3 regions of the Agrobacterium sp. 16-2014-1-2a genome follow, and region 3 is predicted to be linked to each of the others. Evidence: predicted binding sites of a transcription regulator. Region 3 holds the regulator's gene; each other region holds the start of a gene.
The links. The regulator PhoB, encoded in region 3, activates phosphate uptake and scavenging genes when phosphate is short. The targets are predictions, from matches to a motif close to TGTCATNNANCTGTCAT.

Region 1 (5,314 bases), 1.2 Mb from region 3:
TCGTGTCGATTGCCTCCACCGAGGAAAGATCGATCTCCACCGGACCGGCAGGGCCGCTTTTCTCGATGTTTTCGAGGCGTGCAAAAATGCCGGAAAGATTGCTGTTGCGCCAGGAACCGCTCAAGGCATACCGCTGGCCGCCGCCGGAGACGGCGTCGTCTTCGGTGATTGCGGCCGGGTTCGCCTGTTGCCGTATATCCTGTTCTTGCATAATGCTCCGAGCGAGTGCAGCCGTCACGAGATTCTTAAAGGTTTCATAACGGTTTGGCCTTCGGCAAGCCACAGTGACAGCCGACAATTCGCGATAAATTTGGCGTCATGTGTCTTTTAACGCCTGTCAGGAAGTGAAAAAACATGCCCCGTTACCTTCAAGCCACAACAGAACGTTTCGCCGTTGCTGGCAGCTTCACTATTTCACGCGGCACTCGCACACATGCGGATGTCGTAACGTGCACCATCCGCGATGGTTCCTTTACCGGCAGAGGTGAATGTGTGCCCTACCCGCGTTATGGTGAAAGCATCGAAGGCGTTATCGCCGATATCGAAGCGATGGCTGAGCAGATTGCCGGCGGCCTGACACGGCATGAATTGCAGCAGGTGATGAAACCCGGCGCCGCCCGCAATGCAGTGGATTGCGCACTATGGGACCTCGAAGCCAAGATGAGTGGCAAAAGTGCTGCCGAACATAGTCTCGGACACGCGGCAAAACCGCTCCTTACCGCCTATACCATCTCGCTTGCCGATCCCGAGACCATGGCGGCGAAAACGGCGGAAAACGCTGGCCGCCCGCTGCTGAAGATCAAGACAGGAACGGCGGATGACGAGGCGCGCCTGCGGGCCGTGCGCACCGCAGCACCTGACGCGCGCATCATCATCGACGCCAATGAGGGCTGGAACGACGATAATATCGAATATTATCTGAAACTCGCAGCGGAACTGAACATCGCGCTCATCGAACAGCCGCTTCCCGCCGGCAAGGACGCCATCCTGGCCCGCATCGACCACCCGGTCCCCATCTGCGCCGATGAAAGCGTGCATTCCACCAAGGACCTCGCAGACCTGCGCGACCGTTACGATGCGATCAACATCAAGCTGGACAAGACTGGCGGTCTCACGGAAGCACTTGTCATGAAGGCAGAGGCGGAGCGGCTAGGCTTCATCATCATGGTCGGCTGCATGCTCGGCACCTCGCTCGGCATGGCTCCCGCCGTTCTGGCCGCTCAGGGAGCCGCCTTCTCCGATCTCGACGGCCCGCTGATTCTCAGGCAGGACCGGCAGCCGGGCCTCGTTTACGAGGGTTCGCTGGTTTATCCGCCGCAGCCGGAGTTGTGGGGATAAGAGCCCTCGTTCGGGTTTCGTGTGAAAGCACTACGCCGCACATCGCAATAGTCTTTGCAGTATCACGTAAACTGTATGACCAGCCTTGCCTCACACTCGGCGTCATCCTCGGGCTTGTCCCGAGGATCTATCCACGTCGCGCGAAATCAATCGGTTGCAGATCCTTGGGACAAGCCCAAGGATGACGACTGAGAGCTGAACCATCCCGCGCTTAGGGATCGCCCTGCCTGTTGAACAAACCCCAATCAGGCCGCGTGCTTGCCAATCAGACCTGGAATATCCACCGGCTCCATCTCGTCCGATGTCTGCGAAGGGACATCGCTCGTCTGCATCCAGGTGATCAGCTCGAAAGTGCCATCGGCATTTTCGGCAATCGCTGTGCAGCTTTCCACCCAGTCGCCGGTGTTGATGTAGCGGATGCCGTCCATGTCTTCCATCACGGCGTGGTGGATATGGCCACAGATCACACCATCCACATTGTTGCGGCGCGCCTCGTCGGCCACTACGCGCTGGAACTCGCCGATGAAGTTGACGGCGTGTTTGACCTGCAATTTCGCCCAGGCCGAGAACGACCAGTAAGGCAGACCGATGCGGCGGCGCACCGCAGCAAGGACGATGTTGATCGCAATCGCCGCGTCGTAGGCCCAGTCACCGAGATAGGCGAGCAGGCGGGCATTGCGCACCACCACATCGAACTCGTCGCCATGGATGATGAGGTATTTCTTGCCGTCTGCCGCCTCGTGGATCATGCGCTCGGCCACTTCGATACCGCCGAAATGCATGCCCGGAAACTCGCGCAGAAATTCATCGTGGTTGCCGGGAATGTAAACGATGCGCGTTCCCTTGCGGGCCTTGCGCAACAACTTCTGCACCACGTCGTTGCAGCCCTGCGGCCAGTACCAGCTGCGGCGCAGGCGCCAGCCGTCGATGATGTCACCGACCAGGATGATCGTATCGGCCTCGTGATGTTTCAGGAAGTCGAGCAAAAAATCCGTCTTGGCCGCCTTGGAACCGAGATGGACATCCGAAATGAAAAGCGTTCTGAACTGTCTGGTTTCAATTTGACCGGCCACGGATTTAATCCCCTTGTTCGGTTGCGTCCCTGCGGCTTTCTTCCCTCTCAGAACCAGACTCGTGTTGCAGCAACATGACAATGGCCGGTTTTTGTATGGAATATGACTGATGGCATCACGAAAACGCGAATAAGCCATTCCCGCATTTGCATAAGGGGGCGGCAAATAACGGCTGTACCACGGGAAAGTTTGTTGTATTCAGAGGGCCGGAATTGAACCAGACATGACGGTGGAAGACATGACCTCTCACGATAAGAACAACACGCCCGCCAACACGGCAAAGGCCGACATCGAGGAACAGGCGCTCTTTTTCCACCGCTACCCGCGCCCCGGCAAGCTGGAAATCCAGGCCACCAAGCCCCTTGGCAACCAGCGCGATCTGGCGCTTGCCTACTCGCCGGGTGTCGCCGCCCCCTGCCTCGCCATCCATGAAAATCCGGAAATGGCAGCGGAATATACCGCCCGCGCCAATCTCGTTGCAGTGATTTCCAACGGTACGGCAGTGCTTGGCCTTGGAAATATCGGCCCGCTTGCGTCCAAGCCTGTTATGGAGGGCAAGGCCGTCCTCTTCAAGAAATTCGCCGGCATCGACGTTTTCGATATCGAGATCGATGCGCCCGGCATCAACGACATGGTCTCCACCATCGCAGCGCTGGAACCCACCTTCGGCGGCATCAACCTTGAAGACATCAAGGCGCCCGAATGTTTCGAGGTGGAGCGCCAGCTGCGCGAGAAGATGAACATCCCCGTCTTCCACGACGACCAGCACGGCACGGCGATCATCGTCGCCGCCGCCGTCACCAACGCGCTGGAACTGGCCGGAAAATCGCTTTCGAGCGTCAAGATCGTTGCCTCAGGCGCCGGTGCGGCAGCCCTTGCCTGCCTCAATCTGCTTGTCGCCATGGGCGCAAAGAAAGAAAACATCTGGGTCCACGATATCGAGGGCCTCGTTTATGACGGCCGCAACTCGCTGATGGACGAGTGGAAGGAAGTCTACGCGCAGAAGACCGACAAGCGGGTTCTGGCCGACTCGATCGACGGCGCCGATGTCTTCCTCGGTCTTTCGGCGGCAGGCGTGCTGAAGCCGGAACTTCTGGAGCGCATGGCGGAAAACCCGCTGATCCTGGCGCTTGCCAACCCCAATCCGGAAATCATGCCGGAAGTGGCCCGTGCTGCCCGCCCGGATGCGATGATCTGCACCGGCCGTTCGGATTTCCCGAACCAGGTCAACAACGTGCTGTGCTTCCCCTATATCTTCCGCGGCGCGCTGGATTGCGGCGCAACCACGATCAACGAGGAAATGAAGATGGCCGCCGTGCAGGCCATCGCCGAGCTTGCCCGCGAGGAGGTCTCGGAAGTCGCCGCCAAGGCCTATAGCGGCGAAACGCCGATCTTCGGCCCGAACTACCTCATTCCCTCGCCTTTCGATCCGCGTCTCATCCTGCGCATCGCGCCGGCCGTTGCCCGTGCTGCCGCCGCAAGCGGCGTCGCCGCCCGGCCGATCAGCGATTTCGAAGCCTATCTCGACCAGCTGAACCGCTTCGTCTGGCGTTCCGGCTTCATCATGAAACCGGTCTTCAACGCCGCCAAGGTTGCCGAAAAGAAGCGCATCATCTTTGCTGAAGGCGAAGACGAGCGCGTGCTGCGCGCCGCCCAGGTGCTTCTGGAAGAAGGGACCGGCATCCCGATCCTCATCGGCCGCCCGCAGATCATCGAAACGCGCCTGAAGCGCTTCGGCCTGCGTATCCGCCCGAATACCGATTTTGCGGTGGTCAATCCCGAAGACGATCCGCGTTACCGCGACTACGTCGATGATTATTTCGCCCTCGTCGGCCGCGCTGGCATCAACCCGGAGGCGGCCCGCACCATCGTGCGCACCAACTCCACGGTCATCGGCGCGCTGTCGGTGAAGCGTGGTGAGGCGGATGCGCTGATCTGCGGTCTGGAAGGCCGTTACGACCGGCACCTGCGCGACGTGAACCAGATCATCGGCAAGCAGGAAAGCGTTCGCTCTTTCGCAGGCCTCAGCCTGCTCATCACCCAGCAGGGCGCGCTGTTCCTCACCGACACCTTCGTCAACAACGATCCGACCTCCGAAGAAGTGGCTGAAATGGCCATTCTCGCGGCAAAGGAAATCCGCCGCTTCGGCATCACGCCGAAGATCGCGCTCGCCAGCCACTCCAATTTCGGGTCGCGCGATTCGGAAAGCGCCCGCAAGATGCGCCGCGCCCTGAAGATCGTGCAGGCAGCGGCACCCGAATTGGAAGTGGACGGCGAAATGCAGGGCGGCTCGGCACTTTCGGAAGCGCTGCGCAAGCGCGCGATGCCCAACAGCGTGCTGACCGGCGAAGCGAACCTGCTGGTCTTCCCGAACCTCGATGCCGCAAACATCACGCTCGGCGTCACCCGCACGCTGACGGAGGGCCTGCATGTCGGCCCCATCCTGCTTGGCACGGCACTTCCCGCCCATATCCTGTCGCCCAGCGTCACCTCGCGCGGCGTTGTCAACATGGCGGCCTTTGCCGTCGTGCAGGCATCGCACCCTTCGGTCTGATGAAGGCGCATTAACGCAGTTTTGAACATGCTGTTGCCGCATTGCGGCAACAGCTTATGTTATCTTCCTGAAACACGGATTTCCCGAAGCATAACACCCTCGCCACCGGCCGGGGACATCGAACGGATCGCACCATTGACCCGGCGCCGCAGCATTATCGGCCTCCTGCTTCCCCTTGTTTTCATCGCCCCGGCCGCTGCTTTCGCGGATCAGGTCTGCGATACGCTTTATGCGCAGCTGCGCGAACCGCCGCGTGTCATCGGCAACACCGCCGAGGTACGGCGTTACGCCAATGCGCTCACCCGCCAGAACATCGAGATCCGCAGGATCAGGAACGATCTGCGCCGTT
Region 2 (5,314 bases), on a different contig from region 3:
TCGTTCAGGAGTATGCCCTTTTCTATTCGGTGCTTGTATTCTCGGCATCCCAGACCTTTCATCGGATCAAGCTCCCCGGTGGCTATTCCTATCGCCTATGGCGTCTACATCTATGGTTGGCCCATTCAGCAAACCGTCGCGCATTTGATTACGATTCCTGCCGCTCTCTTGGCTGGATATCTGTCCTTGACGTTTGTGGAAAAGCCAGCATTGGCTTTCGTTCGTAGCTTCAGTTTCCGGCGCCGCGCAAGCACAGTATAATAGTTGCGGGAGACGCCCAACACTTCTGCACGTCCCGCAAAGTCCTATTTTGCGTTGCCACTATCTCGGCTTGATTGTACTCTTCGCCCTCTAGTTGACTACGGAGGAGCTAATGAATGCGTTTGATCAAGATGGCGAAACGAGCCGCCCAGCATTAACGTGGGTGGACGGAGCAACCTTTTCCGTCGGTGGTCACACAATCACGATGGATTACGAGTATGGCGGCAGCAAGCGTGAATCCGGTCAATCCGATTTCACAATGATGAAATCAAGAACCTTTCTCGATCAATATCTCGCCCATGAGGGCGAAGACTTTCAGCGGATTTTCGAACTCGGCGTATATCAGGGCGGCTCATTTGTGTTCCTGAACGAAGTGTTTAAGCCAAGCAAAATCGCTGCCGTCGAGCTGTCCGAAGTGCCGATCCCCGCGCTCGACACGTACATTGATGCCCAACAGGGGCGCGCCAAGCTCTATTACGGGACCTCTCAGGATAATGAGGCAAGACTTGCCGAGATTGTGCAAACCGATTTTGGCGGCGAGCTTGATCTGGTGGTCGATGATGCCTCGCATTTCTACGATCAGACAAAGGCAAGCTTCAGAACGCTGTTCCCGCAATTGCGCCCCGGCGGCCTGTACATCATTGAGGATTGGAGCTGGAGTTTCTTTGACGACTACCAAGCACCAGATCATCCCTGGGCAGAACACCACTCTCTCGCCAATCTGGCTATCGACTTGATGGAAGAGATGGCACTTGGCCCCATGATCGAGGAAGTGATAGTGTCTCCACATATGATCAAGGTCAGGCGCTCGAGAGAAAAATCAGCCCCTGTTTTTGTAAAGGAGAACCGCAGGGGCCGCGAGTTCAAGCTGATCTAATGACGATAATCCGTAGATGCCAGAATCGTTACAGCCCGAAAGGCGCCCTCGGACCTCGTTCAAAAAGATCATTCCGAACCGCAGCCACAGAACTGGCTACTCATGAGACGCCGGTCCATCACGGCATCAGGCTTTCCTAATTTCGACCAGTCAACACTGCCGTCAGGACTTTTCTTCGGTCAGGCGTTTCCTCTTCCCCCTCGGGCGGAAGTCGACCAGAAGCGATTTCAGTTCGATTTCCCGGACGCGCCTTGCTGCCTCGTCCGGGCGAACCCATTCCAGAAGGCGTTCGCCGCGCTCCTTGAAACTCGTTTCCTCCCCGGTGATCTCGATCTGGAAGACATCGACAACGCAGGGAACGACATCGCCATTGTCGAGCATCTTGAGATAGGTGTAGCGGCCAACGGCGTCCTTCCTCACGCGGCCGCGAACGCCCGCTTCCTCCCACGCCTCGATCGCGGCAGCCTCATGCGGCTTCTTGCGTTTCATCGGCCAGCCGCGCGGAATGATCCAGCGTGCGCTGGTGCGGGAGGTGACGACGAGGATTTCGATCTCTTCGCCGCTTCCGGTATAACGGAAGCATAAGGCGGCATATTGCTGCCGGAAAGAGCCGGTGAACAGCTTTTCAGGAACAGCAGCAAGTTGCTGAAGCAATGTCAGGGAACGCGCCGGACGGGCTTTCCGGCTTTTCTTCATGGATTTCATATCCGTTGATACTGCCGATTTTCCGGGTTGCATCAATGCCCCGCGTGCATTTATGACAGTTTTATGACAGTCACCCCCCACAACTAATAAAGCGCCATTGAGGGCCAATTCGCATGATGAGCATTTTTCGCAAGCTGATGCCGCGCGAGGACCGTTTCTTCGACATGTTTAGCAAACATTCGGAAACGGTCGTCAAAGCCGCCGCAGCTCTGGACCACCTTCTGAGCGGCGTCGCCGTCGAGAAAAACTGCGACCTTATCGTCGCCCTCGAAGACCAGGCGGATGATATTACCCGCGACGTTCTGCTTGCGGTGCGCCGCAGCTTCATAACGCCCTTTGATCGTGGCGATATCAAGGACCTCATCCAGTCCATGGATGACGCCATCGACATGATGCACAAGACCGTCAAGACGATCCGGCTGTTCGAGCAAACCGAATTCGACCCGCTGATGCGCGAGATGGGTCACGAGATCGTGCGTGCGGCAAGCCTCGTCGCCGAAGCCATCCCGCTTCTGGAAAAGGTCGGCACCAATGCCCAGCGCCTGTCGGTGATTGCCGAAGAGGTTACCCGCGTCGAAGGGCGCTCCGACGAGCTTCATGACCAGGGCCTGAAGGACCTCTTCCGGCGCCATGGTGCGACCGGCAATGCCATGGCCTATATGATCGGCAGCGAGATCTACGGCGAACTCGAAAAGGTCGTCGACCGCTTCGAGGACGTGGCGAACGAGATCAGCGGCATCGTTATCGAGAACGTCTGATGGATGTCGCGCTTGCACTGCCACTGCTTGTCGGCCTTATCGCCATCGCGCTGTTCTTCGATTTTCTGAACGGTCTCCACGACGCCGCAAATTCCATCGCCACCATCGTCTCCACCCGTGTATTGCGCCCGCAATATGCGGTGGCATGGGCGGCCTTCTTCAATTTCATCGCCTTCCTGTTCTTCGGCCTGCATGTGGCCGAAACGCTCGGCACCGGCATCATCGATCCGGCCATCGTTTCCCCGCAGGTCATCTTCGCGGCATTGATGGGCGCCATCGTCTGGAACATCGTCACCTGGATTTTCGGCATTCCCTCCAGCTCGTCACATGCCTTGATCGGCGGTCTCGTCGGTGCGGGCTTTGCGAAGGTCGGTTTCAATTCCATCGTCTGGTCGGGTCTTCTGAAAACCGTGGGCGCGATCTTCATGTCGCCGGCCATCGGCTTTTTCCTGGCACTGCTGCTGGTGCTTGCCGTCTCCTGGCTGTTCGTGCGCCAGACACCCTTCGCCGTGGATCGTACCTTCCGCATCATGCAGTTCATTTCCGCCTCGCTCTATTCGCTCGGCCACGGCGGCAATGACGCACAGAAGACCATGGGCATCATCGCTGTGCTGCTGTTCAGCCAGGGGCATCTTGGAGAGAGCTTCTACGTGCCGTTCTGGGTGGTGATCTCGTGCCAGTCGGCCATGGCGCTCGGCACGCTGTTCGGTGGCTGGCGCATCGTGCACACCATGGGGTCGAAAATCACCAGGCTGAACCCGATGCAGGGGTTCTGCGCCGAAACCGGCGGTGCGCTGACACTTTTCGGCGCGACGTGGCTCGGCATTCCGGTGTCCACCACCCATACGATCACCGGCGCCATCATCGGCGTCGGTGCCGCGCGTCGCGTCTCGGCGGTGCGTTGGGGCCTTGCGGGCAATATCGTCATTGCCTGGGTCGTGACCATGCCGGCCGCTGCCCTGATATCCGCATCTGTCTATGGTCTTACATCGTTGTTCGGCTGAGACAGAGTACCGCCCTCTCTGCCAAAGCTCCCGGAACAAAAGCCACCCTGTGGTTGTTGATCCGGGAGACAACAGGCGACAAGGCGGATCGCGGATCATGGCACGGCAGGTTTTCTGGAAGGGCTATCTGAAGCTGTCGCTGGTGACGGCCGCAGTTTCGCTGACGCCTGCCACAACAGAAAGCAACAAATACCGCTTCCACGTTCTCAACCGCAAAACCGGCAATCGCGTCGAAAGCCGCTATGTCGACAGCGTTACCCACAAGCCGGTGGCCGCAAAGAACCAGGTAAAGGGGTTTCCCCGCGCCGAAGACGATTATGTGTTGCTGGAGGATGACGAGATCGATGCGGTCGCGCTCGAAAGCACCCGCACCATCGACATCCAGACCTTCGTACCCACAGGCTCTATCGACTGGATATGGTACGACCGGCCGCACTTCCTGCGCCCGGAAGACAAGATCGGCACAGAAGCCTTCAGCGTGATCCGCGAAGCCATGCGGGCAAACGGCGTTGTCGGCATTGCGCGGCTTGTTCTCTATCGCCGCGAAAGAGCGGTTCTGCTGGAACCGTCAGGCAAGGGCATCATTCTGTGGACCCTGCACTATGGCGAGGAAGTGCGCGAAAGCATCGACGCGCTGGATCCGAAGATGAAATTCGAAAAGCCGCTGCTGGACGCGATGGAAAAACGCATCGGCAAACAGATGACGGGATGGAAACCGGCGCTGGTGCAGGATCCGATCCAGAAAAAGATCAGCGCTTTGCTGAAAACCAAGAGTAAGACCGTCTCTTCCCCGGAAAAGAAGACCGGCACGAAAACCCGGACCGGCGGCAATGTCATCAACATCATGGATGCCTTGAAGAAAAGCCTTGCCTCGGACAAGAAAGGCTGACGCTCATCGGGCCTTTTTCGGCAGGGGTCGCGCGGCAGCGAAAAAGCCGTCCCATGGATCCTTCTTCAGGGCAGAAAGGCGCGCGCCGATATTGCTGACCGTGAAGTGTGCCGGACCTATCTCATCTGAGAGTTCCGTCCATTCGATTGGCGCTGAAATGGCGGCTCCCGGTCGGGCACGTGTCGAATAGGGCGCAACAGCCGTATTGCCCCTGCCATTACGCAGATAGTCGAGGAAGATGCGGCCCTGGCGTTTCGCTTTGGTTGCCACCGCAAGATATTTCTCCGGCTCCGCCTTGGCCATGTCATCCGCCATGGTCTTTGCAAAGGCCTTCAAGGCCGGCCATCCCGCTTCTGGTTTCAAAGGTGCCACGACATGCAACCCCTTGCCGCCGGAGGTTTTCACGAAAGCGGCCAGACCGGCATCTTCGAAACGCCGCTTCAGTTCCAGTGCCGCATCGATTACATCCTGCCATGACACGTCCTCGCCGGGGTCTATATCCATGGTGATCATGTCAGGCTTTTCCCAGTTCGCGGTTGTCGCCCCCCATGGGTGAATTTCAAGCGCAGCGGACTGGACCAGGGCCATCATGCCATCGAAATCCTTAATCCTGATCAGCGGTTCCCCGCCCTTGTCCTTCGGATCCTTGATCTGTTCTATCGCCTTGTTCACACCGCGCCAGGCGTGTTTCTGGAAGAAACGCTGCCCATCGATCCCTTCAGGACAACGCAGCAGCGCCAGAGGCCGGTTGACGACAAAGGGGGCCATATAGCGCCAGACCTGGGTGTAATAATCGGCAAGCCCTTCCTTGGTCACGCCA
Region 3 (5,314 bases):
TACGGCCATGTTCCATCTTGGTCATCTTGTCGAAGAAAACGAAACCGACAAGATGTTCACCAATCCGGACGACCAGCGCACGCAGGACTACATCATGGGCCGCTTCGGCTGATCCCCGGCCGGTGCTTTATCGTAACCGTACAAGACTGGTGCCTCTGCCGTGCCCCGCTGTTGGGCACGCGCATGCAGGCCAAGCCGGAGGAATAGACCATGACACAGACAACGACCCATTCGCATATCCTGTCTGCCTATGACGACGAACTGAAGTTTCTGACGCGCCGCATCGCCGAAATGGGCGGTCTTGCCGAGCAGATGTGCGGTGACGCCGTGCGCGCACTCGTCAATTCCGATGCTGCGCTCGCGCAGAAAGTCATTTCGGACGATACCATTCTCGACCACGCTGAGCGCGAAATCGGCGACAAGGCGATCGTAACCATCGCCAAGCGTCAGCCGATGGCGGCAGACCTTCGCGAGATCATCGGCACCCTGCGTATCGCCGCCGATCTCGAACGCGTCGGCGATCTTGGCAAGAACACGGCCAAGCGCGTTATCGCTGTCGCCGGCACCGGCGTTCCGCGCAAGCTCGCCCGCGGCATCGAGCATCTGTCCGACCTGGCGCTGGTGCAGCTCAAGGAAGTCCTCGACGTCTATTCCACGCGTTCCGCCGAAAAGGCCAATGCGATCCGTGAACGCGACGAGGAAATCGATGCCATGTACACGTCGCTCTTCCGGGAGCTTCTGACCTACATGATGGAAGACCCGCGCAACATCACCACCTGCACGCATCTTCTGTTCTGCGCCAAGAACATCGAGCGTATCGGCGATCATGCGACCAATATCGCAGAGACGATCTATTACATGACCACCGGCAGCCAGCCGGAGGGCGAGCGTCCGAAGGACGACAGTTCCAACACGCTTGGTTCGGTGACCGAGTAACAGACAAGCAGAAGCTTGCGGAGTTCAGCATATGGTGCCCAAGATTGCAGTTGTGGAAGACGAGGAAGCGTTGAGCGTCCTGCTTCGTTACAATCTCGAGGCTGAGGGATACGACGTCGACACGATACCCCGTGGCGATGAGGCGGAAATCAGGCTGCAGGAGCGCATTCCGGATCTTCTCATCCTGGACTGGATGTTGCCCGGTGTCTCCGGTATCGAACTATGCCGGCGCTTGAGAATGCGGCCGGAAACAGAACGCCTGCCCATCATCATGCTGACGGCGCGTGGCGAAGAGAGCGAACGGGTTCGCGGTCTCGCTACCGGCGCTGACGATTATGTCGTCAAGCCGTTCTCGACGCCGGAACTCATGGCCCGGGTCAAGGCCATGTTGCGCCGGGCCCGTCCCGAGGTTCTGTCGTCGGTGCTCAAATGCGGCGATATCGAACTGGATCGCGAGACCCATCGCGTTCACCGCAAAAGCCGCGAAGTGCGCCTCGGCCCGACGGAATTCCGCTTGCTGGAATTCCTGATGACGTCGCCGGGTCGGGTGTTTTCCCGCTCGCAATTGCTGGATGGCGTCTGGGGTCATGATATCTATGTCGACGAGCGCACTGTCGATGTGCACGTCGGACGTCTGCGCAAGGCCCTGAATTTCTCGCACATGCAGGATGTCATCCGCACGGTGCGTGGCGCGGGATATTCTATGGAAGCCTGAGCGACGCGGAACCAGGTGGTTTCGCTGGCGAAGTAGTGCACCAAAAAATCAGGAAGCCCGAAATCTGAAACGGTTTCGGGCTTTTTCAATGTGAATATCCGCCAAACTCGATGCCATTGTCCGTTTTGACCGGAGAAGATCGGCTGCGCGTTGAAATCCGGATTGAAGGGTCACGCCCAATAGTAAGGGGAAAGGGTGTGGCCTGCCATCAAGTCGCCCCAGAAAGCGGCTTGATTTTTGTCATAAAAAAAACGGGCCCGAAGGCCCGTAATTTTTGAGTGCTGAATGCGTGCCGCAACACTCAAGCCTTGCGGCGCTCGCTCACCGGCTGGTAGGCGAGTTTCGCATGGAACTTGCAATAGGGCGAAGATTCCAGCGCCTCACAACCGCAGAAATGGAAGTCGTCCTTCAGCGGATCGCCAACCGGCCATTTGCAGGTGCGCTCGGTCAGTTCCGTCAGCGTCAGGCGACGGGAAATCGGCGTGACAACGTTCTTGGAAGGAACGTAATCGAGCACCTGCGCGGTCTCGATATCGATCTCCTCGTGCAGCGCCGTTGCCGCGTTCGAACGGGTGAGGATACGCGCCGGTGCCGCGTTGACGCGACCTGCGAAAGTCGTCGCGCGCGGGGCAGGGGCAGCTGTGCGCTTCGGCGCGGAGCGTGCCGAAGTCACTGGACCGCCAGCCTTGACGCGTCCCGGCAGATTGAGACGATGGACCTTGCCGATCACGGCATTACGGCTGACGCCGCCCAGCTGCGCTGCAATCTGGCTGGCGCTAAGGCCCTCGGACCACAATTTCTTGAGCTTTTCGACTCGTTCGTCTGTCCAGTTCATGCCGCTTCTCCGCTTGTCGCGTGTATTTTCGGCAGAATCCCTCTCCGTCTCGCGCGCATGCCGCAAGCGTGGTTTCCGCCTGATTTTCGGTGACTAGTTCCGCCGCAATGCAGTCTAGTAATTAGCGATTAACCTAGTGCCAGCCCGACTCCGTGGCAAGAGTCGCGGGAATCATCTGGAATCGATTTTCCGGTTTTCCCCAACTTGCTGGCGTATTGAGTCTGAAAGGCAACACCTTGGGGCTGGCCCGCCGCCGCATACTAGTGCTTGAGAAGCCCGGGAAACGCTGACTTTTGTTGACATCGGCAAACGAAGTGACAATAGTGCCCCTGCCGCCGCAAGGCGGCATTTTGATTTTCAGGCGAGGGATAACCCCGCAAGCCTATTGACAACAGTTTGACAGCGCATCTGCGCAAGGAGTGATACAGCCATGGCCGAAGCCGGCGCGCCATTGTTTGATACGTTTTCAAGAGCCCCCCTGCGCTTCGAGCGCGGTGAGGGTGTATGGCTGTTCACGGAAAGCGGCGAGCGATATCTGGATTTTGCGGCCGGTGTCGCTGTCAACTCGCTGGGCCACGCCCATCCTCACCTCGTTGATGCGATCAAGACGCAGGCCGAGAAGGTCTGGCACGTCTCGAACCTTTATGAAGTGCCGGGACAGGAAAAACTCGCCAGGCGCCTGACGGAAGCGACTTTCGCGGACAAGGTATTCTTCACAAATTCAGGCGCGGAAGCCCTGGAATGCGCCATCAAGACCGCCCGCCGCTATCACTATACCAAGGGCCATCCGGAGAAGTTCCGCATCGTGTCCTTCGAAGGCGCTTTCCATGGCCGTACACTGGCGACGATCGCCGCGGGTGGCCAGCAGAAATACCTCGAAGGTTTCGGTCCCAAGGTCGAAGGTTTCGATCAGGTTCCGTTCGGTGATGTCGATGCCCTCAAGGCCGTCATCACGGCTGAGACTGCAGCACTTCTGATCGAGCCCATCCAGGGCGAGGGCGGCATTCGCTCGCCCAGCAAGGAATTCCTGCAAATTCTGCGCGGATTGTGCGACGAGCACGGCCTGCTGCTGATTTTCGATGAGGTCCAGACGGGTGTCGGCCGCACAGGCAAGCTGTTTGCTTATGAACATACCGGTGTTGCGCCCGATATCATGGCGGTCGCCAAGGGTATCGGTGGCGGTTTCCCGCTCGGCGCATGCCTTGCCACGGCAGATGCCGCTTCCGGCATGACGGCGGGCGTACATGGCACCACCTATGGCGGCAACCCGCTGGCCATGGCAGTCGGCAATGCCGTGCTTGACGTCGTTCTCTCCGAAGGTTTTCTCGAGAAGGTCCGTGACGTCGCGCTGGTCTTCCGGCAGGGTCTGGCCTCGCTCAAGGACCGTTATCCTGACGTGATCGAGGAAATTCGCGGCGAAGGTCTGCTTCTGGGCATCAAGGCGAAGATTCCTTCGGGCGAATTGCTGCAGGCCATGCGCGCAGAGCATCTGCTTGGCGTTCCTGCGGGCGACAATGTCATCCGTCTTCTGCCGCCGCTCGTCACCACGGCGGAAGAGGCCCGTGAGGGTCTTGCACGTATCGACGCGGCTGCCGCCTCCCTGACGGTTGCGAAACAGGCAAAAAGCGCCTGAAAAAATCAAGAGCGGGCCTCTCTTCAGGGGCTCGCAAGCATGGGACAGATTAGAATGGGTTCACCAAAACATTTTCTGGACCTCTCGGCCGTCGGGTCGGAGGATCTGCGGACAATTCTTGATGATGCGCGCACGCGCAAGATTGCCACCAAAACCGGCACGGCGGAAAAGCCGCTTGCTGGCAAGATGCTGGCAATGATTTTCGAAAAACCGTCCACACGCACCCGCGTCTCCTTCGATGTCGGCATGCGCCAGCTCGGCGGTGAGACCCTGTTCCTGTCGGGCACGGAAATGCAGCTGGGCCGCGCGGAAACGATTGGCGATACGGCCAAGGTTTTGTCGCGCTATGTCGATGCCATCATGATCCGCACCACGGATCACTCGCGTCTGCTCGAGCTTGCCGAACACGCCACCGTGCCTGTTATCAATGGCCTGACGGACGACACGCATCCCTGCCAGATCATGGCGGATATATTGACGTTCGAAGAACATCGCGGCCCGGTCAAGGGCAAGACCATTGCCTGGACGGGTGACGGCAATAACGTGCTGCATTCGTTCGTGGAAGGCTCCGCCCGTTTCGGTTACCGCATGGCGATGGCAGTCCCGATGGGTTCGGAACCGCACGACAAGTTCCTGAACTGGGCACGCAACAATGGTGGCGAAATCTCGCTGTACCACGATGCCGACAAGGCAGTGGCGGGCGCTGATTGCGTCGTCACCGATACCTGGGTGTCCATGAACCAGGAACACAAGGCGCGCGGCCACAATATCTTCCAGCCTTATCAGGTCAATGAAGCGCTGATGGCGAAGGCCAACAAGGAAGCGCTGTTCATGCACTGCCTGCCGGCGCATCGCGGCGAGGAAGTAACGGATGCAGTGATCGACGGGCCGCAATCGGTGGTCTTCGACGAGGCGGAAAACCGGCTCCATGCGCAGAAGTCCATTATCGCATGGTGCATGGGCGTCATCTGACCGCTATCGGCCGGGTGCTTGAACTCGGCGATGCACATTCCCATCTGTGGGGCTTCGAAGACGCTCGTCGGCTTTTCGCTGGCGGGCCACCTCACGATTTGCACGATTTTCCCCGGAGGCGGTTTCGCTTCCCGGATCTCTGTGCGACAAGCTGAAAAAGTACATTTTAAAAGCCGGACTTTTGGACGGTAGCGGCGCAACGGCTGCGCCAAGGAGTTATGAC

Region 1: a site for PhoB is predicted at 2,475-2,491, ahead of ACQZ45_RS01035 (UDP-2,3-diacylglucosamine diphosphatase). Genes of this name have one in related genera too.
Region 2: a site for PhoB is predicted at 1,896-1,912, ahead of ACQZ45_RS15040 (DUF47 domain-containing protein). Genes of this name have one in related genera too.

What each region holds. Positions count from the first base shown of each region.
Region 1 covers NZ_JBNWBX010000001.1:203,629-208,942, reverse strand. Annotated here, with positions in the region: gene ACQZ45_RS01045 (ABC transporter permease) at 1-211, opposite strand, end outside; gene dgcA (N-acetyl-D-Glu racemase DgcA) at 355-1,338, shown strand; gene ACQZ45_RS01035 (UDP-2,3-diacylglucosamine diphosphatase) at 1,584-2,420, opposite strand; gene ACQZ45_RS01030 (NADP-dependent malic enzyme) at 2,650-4,965, shown strand; gene ACQZ45_RS01025 (DUF2865 domain-containing protein) at 5,101-5,314, shown strand, end outside.
Region 2 covers NZ_JBNWBX010000004.1:184,706-190,019, reverse strand. Annotated here, with positions in the region: gene ACQZ45_RS15055 (hypothetical protein) at 1-148, shown strand, start outside; gene ACQZ45_RS15050 (class I SAM-dependent methyltransferase) at 374-1,138, shown strand; gene ACQZ45_RS15045 (NUDIX hydrolase) at 1,301-1,843, opposite strand; gene ACQZ45_RS15040 (DUF47 domain-containing protein) at 1,957-2,601, shown strand; gene ACQZ45_RS15035 (inorganic phosphate transporter) at 2,601-3,605, shown strand; gene ku (non-homologous end joining protein Ku) at 3,703-4,494, shown strand; gene ligD (DNA ligase D) at 4,498-5,314, opposite strand, start outside.
Region 3 covers NZ_JBNWBX010000001.1:1,418,368-1,423,681, reverse strand. Annotated here, with positions in the region: gene pstB (phosphate ABC transporter ATP-binding protein PstB) at 1-112, shown strand, start outside; gene phoU (phosphate signaling complex protein PhoU) at 211-936, shown strand; gene phoB (phosphate regulon transcriptional regulator PhoB) at 968-1,651, shown strand; gene ACQZ45_RS07110 (GcrA family cell cycle regulator) at 1,953-2,486, opposite strand; gene ACQZ45_RS07105 (aspartate aminotransferase family protein) at 2,917-4,119, shown strand; gene argF (ornithine carbamoyltransferase) at 4,174-5,091, shown strand.